2 regions of the Serratia montpellierensis genome follow, and region 1 is predicted to be linked to the other one. Evidence: predicted binding sites of a transcription regulator. Region 1 holds the regulator's gene; the other holds the start of a gene.
The links. The regulator ArgR, encoded in region 1, controls arginine synthesis, uptake and breakdown. The targets are predictions, from matches to a motif close to ANTGAATAAAAATACANT.
Positions count from the first base shown of each region.

Region 2: a site for ArgR is predicted at 2,202-2,219, ahead of argC (N-acetyl-gamma-glutamyl-phosphate reductase). Genes of this name have one in related genera too.

Region 1 covers NZ_VOSN01000002.1:116,536-120,960, reverse strand. The annotation lists gene mdh (malate dehydrogenase) at 64-1,002, opposite strand; gene argR (transcriptional regulator ArgR) at 1,467-1,937, shown strand; gene yhcN (peroxide/acid stress response protein YhcN) at 2,352-2,615, shown strand; gene yhcN (peroxide/acid stress response protein YhcN) at 2,736-2,999, shown strand; gene mpl (UDP-N-acetylmuramate:L-alanyl-gamma-D-glutamyl-meso-diaminopimelate ligase) at 3,196-4,425, opposite strand, start outside.
Region 2 covers NZ_VOSN01000010.1:113,268-117,692, forward strand. The annotation lists gene ppc (phosphoenolpyruvate carboxylase) at 1-745, opposite strand, end outside; gene argE (acetylornithine deacetylase) at 1,004-2,149, opposite strand; gene argC (N-acetyl-gamma-glutamyl-phosphate reductase) at 2,366-3,370, shown strand; gene argB (acetylglutamate kinase) at 3,391-4,164, shown strand; gene FUU19_RS11270 (argininosuccinate synthase) at 4,190-4,425, shown strand, end outside.

The sequences.
Region 1 (4,425 bases):
GGGCAAAAAAAAAACCGCCGGAACAGCGTCCGGCGGCGTTTATCGGCTGACTATCGGCAACGATCAGTTATTGATGAACTTCTCGCCCAGTTCGATATCTTTGTGCAGCACATCCAGCATCTCGTTCAGCGCTTTCTGCTCGAAGGCGCTCAGGGTGCCGATATCTTTGCGCTCTTCAACGCCGTTCTTGCCCAGCACCAGCGGCTGTGCGAAGAAGCGAGCGTATTTGCCGTCGCCTTCAACGTAAGCGCATTCCACTACGCCTTTCTCGCCCTGCAGTGCACGCACCAGAGACAGACCGAAACGTGCGGCCGCCTGGCCCATGGACAGCGTTGCAGACCCGCCACCGGCTTTGGCTTCCACCACTTCGGTACCGGCGTTCTGAATGCGTTTGGTCAGATCCGCCACTTCCTGATCGGTGAAGCTCACGCCCGGGATCTGCGACAGCAGAGGCAGGATGGTCACGCCAGAGTGGCCGCCGATAACCGGCACGTTCAGCTCTTCCGGCTGCTTGCCTTTCAGCTCGGCCACGAAGGTGTTGGAACGGATGATATCCAGCGAAGTCACGCCGAACAGTTTGTTCTTGTCGTAAACGCCGGCTTTTTTCAGCACTTCCGCCGCGATGGCTACCGTGGTGTTAACCGGGTTGGTGATGATGCCGATGCAGGCTTTCGGGCAGGTTTTCGCCACTTGCTCAATCAGGTTACGCACGATGCCGGCGTTAACGTTGAACAGGTCAGAGCGATCCATGCCAGGCTTACGGGCCACACCGGCGGAAATCAGCACCACGTCCGCACCGTGCAGAGCCGGAGTCGCGTCTTCGCCGCTGAAGCCTTTGATTTTAACTGCGGTTGGGATGTGGCTTAAGTCGACGGCAACGCCTGGGGTAACAGGGGCAATGTCGTAGAGAGAGAGTTCAGAACCTGAAGGAAGCTGGGTTTTGAGTAGAAGGGCGAGGGCCTGGCCGATACCGCCAGCAGCACCGAGAACTGCAACTTTCATCCTATACTCCTTTATTATCTTAAATATATAAAGCGCCGTGAATGTGTTGGTTACGGACCTTAAGTCATTACACCTTTTAAAACAATAAATTAGCCAATTCTTGCCTGCAGGTGTAATGAAATGGCCGCTGTCGCGCCCATTTTAGATTAAATCGCTTACGCATGAAGGGCATAGCGCACACTAATCAAAAATAGTGCGAGGTTATTCACGAGCAAGTTAACCGGCCGTTACATTACACCCTTACGCAACATCAGAACAACATCATTTTAATAACATTTTATTTACCACCGCAGGCCGATTTTCCGTCGTCAAAAGGGCATATTCATCGCAGCCGGATTTTGTTAAAATGCCGCCCTTTCCTCGCCGCCCGGTCATGTTTATTTTCTTTGGGTCGGCCTTTGTTGCATAAAAATTCATCTATATGCATAATCATGACTTCCACTATCAACATTCCACGGTGCAAAATGCGTAATCCCGCAAAACAGGAAGATCTGATCAAGACGTTCAAAGCGTTATTGAAAGAAGAAAAATTCAGTTCTCAAGGCGAGATCGTTTTGGCGCTGCAAGAAGAAGGCTTCGAAAACATTAACCAATCCAAAGTATCGCGCATGCTGACCAAGTTCGGCGCGGTGCGTACGCGCAATGCCAAAATGGAAATGGTGTATTGCCTTCCTGCCGAGCTCGGCGTGCCGACCACCACCAGCCCATTGAAGAATCTGGTGCTGGACGTCGACCATAACGACGCCGTCGTGGTGATCCACACCAGCCCGGGCGCCGCACAGCTGATCGCCCGCCTGCTCGACTCATTGGGTAAATCCCAGGGCATCCTCGGCACGATTGCCGGCGACGATACGATTTTCGTCACCCCGTCCAGCGGCTTTACCGCTCAGAAACTGCATGAAGCGATCCTGGGCGTGTTCGAGCAAGAGCTGTGAAACCTGGCGCTAACAAAGCGCTAACAAAGTGCGGCTGTAGCCCGCACTTTGTTAGCGCTTCTTTAACCCTCGCGTTACCTTTCCTACCTTCAAGCGCGTTTAACACTGCTTTTCTATTCCTCAACAACACATTTCCATGACATCTCCATGTAACCAGCAGTACCCACTGTGATCTTCCGCACTTTTGGTCAAAATCACTTACCTCATTGAAATCACATAAATTTAACATCAAAAGATCGTTTTATGAGCGTTTTTTATTCCTTACGGTTATAAAAAATAAGGATCATGAGGTTAAAGTTTCACTAGCAACTGTTAGCGAACTATTAATTTTTCGCGTTACTAGCTGTATACTCATTTTCGTGAACTGAATCACAGTTCGTTGGAACTGATAAAAGAATACGATGAGGTGAGATGATGAAAATTAAAACTACCGTTGCAACCCTGAGCGTTCTGTCCATGCTTTCATTTGGTGCATTCGCAGCACAATCTGTTGACGCAACTCAAGCCGCAAAACTGCAGCCGGCCGGTGTGATCACCGTAAGCGGCGTCGCCGCTGCGCCTTCCGACATTCGTCAGGCGCTGTCCGACAAAGCTGACGCCAAAGGGGCGACCGCCTACCGCGTGATCGAAGCGCGCAATGACGGCAACTTCCACGCGACCGCTGAAATCTACAAATAAGTAACGGCATTACCCGGCAACGGGCAATACCTCTCTGGAATCAAACGCTGTCATAACGGCCTTCAAGAATAAAAATCGCTGCCAAGCCCTTCCAGGCTGTTATGACCAAGGATCGCTATCATGAACATGAAAACTACGCTTGCTGCACTCGGTTTGCTGTCTGTCATCTCCTTCGGCGCGTCTGCCGCCCAGTTAGTGACTAACGATCAGACCGCCAACCTGCAATCTATCGGTACCATTACCGTCAGCGGTATCGACGGGGCGCCGACCGACATTCGCCAGGCGTTGTCTGAGAAAGCCGACGCGAAAGGCGCAACCGCCTACCGCGTGATCGAAGCGCGTAATGAAGGCAACTACCACGCCACCGCCGAGATTTACAAATAACAACTCTGGGAACGGCTTTGCAGAGCTGATTACCCTCGTCACTGCCACTGCCGAGTTCTGACGCAAACGCCGATTTCCCAGAGACCCTCTCGTCGTCCTATCCGACGAACCCCGTTGCCCTCGCTCGCGAGGGCTTTTTTACGCCCATAAAAAAGGCCGCGAATGCGGCCCTTGATGTGACTAATGCGGTTAACGATCAGTAGGTGACTTTCGGTTCCTGCTTTTTCGCCAGCGCGTCCAGCAAGCGATCGTGAATGCCGCCGAAGCCGCCGTTGCTCATCACCAGAATGTGATCGCCCGGCTGTGCGGTTTTCACCACCATGTCCACCAGCGTGTCGAGATCCGCGCTCCAGTGCGCCGGCTGCACGCAGGCATCCGCCACTTCCGCCACCTGCCACGGAATGTGGTGCGGCTGGAACAGGAACACTTCGTCGGCACGGCCGAGCGAAGGCGCCAAATCGTTTTTGCTGATGCCCATTTTCATGGTGTTGGAGCGCGGTTCCAGCACCGCCAGAATGCGCGCCGTGCCGCCGACCTTGCCGCGCAGCGCGGCCAGGGTGGCGAGGATCGCCGTCGGGTGGTGTGCGAAGTCGTCGTACACCGTGACGCCGTTGGCTTCGCCACGCAGTTCCAGGCGGCGGCGGGCGTTGATGAAATCGCCCAACGCGCGGCAGGCGTCCGCCGGCTGAACGCCGACGTGGCGGGTAGCGGCGATGGCCATCAGGCCGTTATGCATGTTGTGCTCGCCCACCAGCGCCCAGTTCACTTCGCCGACCTGTTCGCCGTCGAGGAACACCGCGTAATGGCTGGCGTCCGGCGTCAGCTTCTGCGCACGCCAGGTGCCCTCTTCCCCCACCAGCTCCTGCTCGCTCCAGCAGCCCATCGCCATCACCTGTTTCAGGTGGCTGTCGTTGTCCGGCAGGATGATCTTGCCTTTGCCCGGCACCAGACGCACCAGGTGGTGGAACTGTTTCTGGATGGCTTTCAGATCGTCGAAGATATCGGCGTGGTCGAACTCCAGGTTATTCATGATCAGCGTGCGCGGGCTGTAATGCACGAACTTGGAGCGCTTGTCGAAGAACGCGCAGTCATACTCGTCGGCCTCGATCACGAAGAACGGGCTGCCGCCGAGGCGCGCCGATACGTCGAAGTTACCGGGCACGCCGCCGATGACGAAGCCGGGCTGGTAACCGCAGGCCTCGAGGATCCAGGTCGCCATGCCGGCGGTGGTGGTTTTGCCGTGGGTGCCGGCGACCGCCAGTACCCAACGATCGCGCAACACGGCGTCGTGCAGCCACTGCGGGCCGGAAACGTAAGGGATGCCACGCTCCAGCACCGCCTCCACGCACGGGTTGCCGCGCGTCATGGCGTTGCCGATGATCACCAGATCCGGCGCCGGATCCAGCTGGGCTGGATCATAACCCTG
Region 2 (4,425 bases), on a different contig from region 1:
CCATCCAGGAGGTGAAGCGCACCGGCACCGCTTCCGCCGGCAGGCTGTAATTGATGGAATTTTCCAACTGCTCATTGAACTCGCGCAGGAACGCCGGCACGCCTTCCCACAGACTGTTTTCCACTACCGCGAAGCCCCATTTGGCTTCGTCGATCGGGGAAGGGCGATGTTTGCGAATCTCATCGGTGTGCCACGACTGGGCCACCAGCTGGCGCAGGCGGCGCATAATCTTGTTGCGCTCGTAGTCGGCCAGATCGTTGTGATCGAGCTGGCTGAGGCAGGTATTGACCTCTACCAGTTTGTGGATCAGGGTGCGGCGGGTGATCTCCGTCGGGTGCGCCGTCAGCACCAGCTCGATGGAGAGTTGCGACACCGCGTGCTGCAGCTCTTTGTCGCTGAGCTTTTTGTCTTTGAGGCGACTGAACAGCTGCGCCAGCGCTTCCGGGTTGCTGGCGGCCTCGCCGTTGGGCGAAATGCTGTGGTACTGCTCGGCGACGTTAGTCAGGTTGAGGAACTGGCTGAAGGCGCGCGCCACCGGCAGCAGCTCGTCGTTGGACAGGTTCTGCAGGGTGGAGAGCAGCTCCTGGCGATGCGCTTCGTTGCCGGCGCGTGAGGATTTGGAAAGCTTACGGATGGTCTCAACGCGATCGAGAATATGCTCGCCCAGCGCTTCTTTGATGGTATCGCCGAGCAATTTGCCGAGCATACTGACATTACTGCGCATTGCCGAATATTGTTCGTTCATATAACCCCTGACCCAGTTCTGTATGATTTTTATCTTGTAAATAAATTTCACGCGTCAGGCGCAGACCGCCTGCCTGATCACATCGCGTTCCTGTCCAATCGTCAATTGACACTATTTTTAGCAAAAAAACATCAAAATCGGCGCATTTTCTGAAATTTAATTACGGCGCGTCGGTTATCAGCACGGCTTATTTCGCCGTTTTCTACTTATTTTGAGTTAGGGGAAAGCATAAAACATTTCCCCTGTTAAATGTCGGGTTTATTGCCGGCAAAAGTGATTGACCAGCTGGCCCAGCAGTTTGCGCGTCGGTTCGATAAACGCGGTGTCGATGTATTCGTCCGGCTGGTGGGCCTGATCGATGGAACCGGGGCCGAGCACCAACGTCGGGCAAACCTGCTGCACGAACGGCGCTTCGGTGCAGTAGTTGACCACCTGCGTGCGGGTGCCCAGCAGTTCCTCGATCACCGCCACCATGCGGTGGTCGGTCGGGCATTCGTAGCCCGGCACCGACGCGTGTAGCTCCTCGATGGTCAGGCGGCCCGGCCAGCGTTGACTTACCGGCTCCAATGCCTGATGCATCAGTTCGTTGATGTTGTCGAGCGTCATGCCAGGCAGCGGGCGGATATCCAAGTGCAGCTCGCAGCAGGCGCAGATGCGGTTGGCCGCGTCGCCGCCGTTGATATGGCCGAAGTTCATGGTGGGATAAGGCACGGCGAACGCCGGGTTGTTGTAGCGCTCCTGCAGGGTTTTGCGCAGCTCCATCAGGCGGCCGATGGATTCGTGCATCAGATCGATGGCGTTGACGCCGCGCGCCGGATCGCTGGAGTGGCCGGACTGGCCGACGATGCGAATGGCGTTGGCCATGTGGCCCTTGTGCGCACGCACCGGCTGGAGCGAGGTTGGCTCGCCGATGATGGCGAAATCCGGCCGAATCGCGGTGGAGGCGGCGAAATAACGTGCGCCGGCCATCGTCGTTTCTTCATCTGCGGTGGCCAGAATGTACAGCGGCTTGGTCAATTTGCTCGCGTCGATATCGCGCACCGCATCCAGAATAAAGGCGAAGAAGCCTTTCATGTCGGCGGTGCCCAGGCCGTAGAGCTTGTTGTCATGCTCGGTCAGGGTGAAGGGATCGCGCGTCCAGCGGCCCTCGTCGTAAGGCACCGTATCGGTATGACCCGCCAGCAGCAGGCCGCCGCTGCCCTCGCCGATGCTGGCCAGCAAGTTGAATTTGTGGCGCGATTCCGGCACCGGCTGTACGTCGACGCGAAAGCCCAGGTCGGCAAACCATCCTGCCAGCAAGTTGATTAACGCCTCATTGCTCTGATCGAGGCCGGCATCGGTGGCGCTGATTGACGGAGTGGCGATCAACGCCCGGTACAGCTCAATAAATGGAGGTAATTTCATCTTCACTGTTGACAGCCTTTGGTTAGGATAGTATCAATATTCATGCATTTATTTTGAATAAAAATACAGTAAGCCGACGCGTAAGGGAACCCGATACCCGGATGTTTATAAAAGCATCAACGCCTGGCTCCGTGGGTGAACGGCGCAACAACGCTGGCTAGCCCTGTTACCTGGGTCGCAAGCGACCGCACGTCAGTTTAGAAGGTGAAAGGCCACATGTTGAATACGCTGATCGTTGGTGCCAGCGGTTACGCCGGAGCGGAGCTCACGGCTTACCTGAATCGCCACCCACACATGAACATAACCGCTTTAGCGGTTTCAGCGCAAAGTGCAGATGCAGGAAAGTTGCTTTCCGATCTCCATCCCCAGTTGAAAGGCATCGTCGATCTGCCGCTGCAACCGTTGACCGACGTTGCCAAGGCGGCGCAGGGCATCGACGTGGTGTTCCTCGCCACCGCCCATGAAGTCAGCCACGATATCGCACCGGCCTTCCTGGCGGCGGGCTGCGTGGTGTTCGATCTGTCGGGCGCCTTCCGCGTGCAGGACGCCGGTTTTTATAGCCAGTATTACGGTTTCGAGCATCAGCATGGCACCCTGCTGGAGCAGGCGGTGTACGGCCTGGCGGAGTGGCAGAGCGACAAGATTAAACAGGCGCAGCTGATTGCCGTGCCGGGCTGTTACCCGACGGCGGCGCAGCTGGCGCTGAAACCGTTAATCGAAAAACAGCTGCTGAACCTCGACCAGTGGCCGGTGATCAACGCCACCAGCGGCGTTAGCGGCGCCGGTCGCAAGGCCAGCATGACCACCAGCTTCTGCGAAGTGAGCCTGCAGCCGTACGGTATTTTCACTCACCGGCACCAGCCGGAGATCGCCGCGCACCTGGGCGTGCCGGTTATCTTTACGCCGCACCTGGGCAACTTCCCGCGCGGCATCCTTGAAACCATCACCTGCCTCCTGAAAGCCGGCGTGACCGCGCAGGACGTCGCGGCCGCCTATCATGCTGCCTATGACGACAAGCCGCTGGTGCGGTTGTACGACCAGGGCGTGCCGGCGCTGAAAGCGGTGGTGGGGTTGCCGTTCTGCGACATCGGTTTTGCGGTACAGGGCGAGCATCTGATCGCCGTAGCGGTGGAAGACAACCTGCTGAAAGGCGCGGCGGCGCAGGCGGTGCAATGCCTGAATATCCGTTTCGGCTTCCCGGAAACCCAGTCACTCCTTTAAACCAGCGTGAGTAAACAGCAATGAACCCGTTAATTATCAAGTTAGGTGGCGTGTTATTAGACAGTGAAGAAGCGCTGGAGCGTCTGTTTACCGCGCTGGACAGCTACCGCCAGCAGCATCAGCGTCCGCTGGTGATCGTGCACGGTGGCGGCTGCGTGGTGGACGAACTGATGAAGCAGCTCGCCTTGCCGGTGGTGAAAAAGAATGGCCTGCGGGTCACGCCGGCCGATCAGATCGACATCATCACCGGCGCGCTGGCCGGCACCGCCAACAAAACGCTGCTGGCGTGGGCGATTAAACATCAGATCAACGCCGTCGGCCTGAGCCTGGCGGACGGCGGCAGCGTGGTCGTGACCCCGCTCGATCCGGCATTGGGTCACGTCGGCAACGCGCAGCCCGGTTCGCCCGCGCTGATCAATACCCTGCTGAGTGCCGGCTACCTGCCGGTGGTCAGCTCCATCGGCATCACCGCCGAAGGGCAGTTAATGAACGTGAACGCCGATCAGGCGGCGACGGCGCTGGCGGCGACGCTGGGGGCGGACCTTATCCTGCTGTCGGACGTCAGCGGCATCCTCGATGGCAAGGGGCAACGCATTGCGGAAATGACGGCGCAAAAAGCGGAGCAACTGATCGCGCAAGGCATCATCACCGATGGTATGGTGGTGAAGGTGAATGCGGCGCTCGACGCTGCTCGCACCCTCGGCCGCCCGGTGGATATCGCCAGCTGGCGCCATGCCGATCAGCTTCCTGCTTTGTTTAACGGCGTGTCGATTGGCACCCGGATCCTCGCTTAATTTTAGAATTAGAAAGGAATAGATCATGCAAAACCAAGGCATCAAAAAAATCGTTCTGGCGTACTCCGGCGGCCTGGATACCTCGGCCATCATTCCATGGCTGAAAGAGAACTACGGCGGCTGTGAAGTGGTGGCGTTTGTGGCGGACATCGGTCAGGAGCGCAGCGATCTGGAAGGCGTGGAGCAAAAAGCCCTGCAGTCCGGTGCCTCTGAATGTCACGTGGTCGATCTGCGTGAAGAATTTATCCGCGATTACGTTTA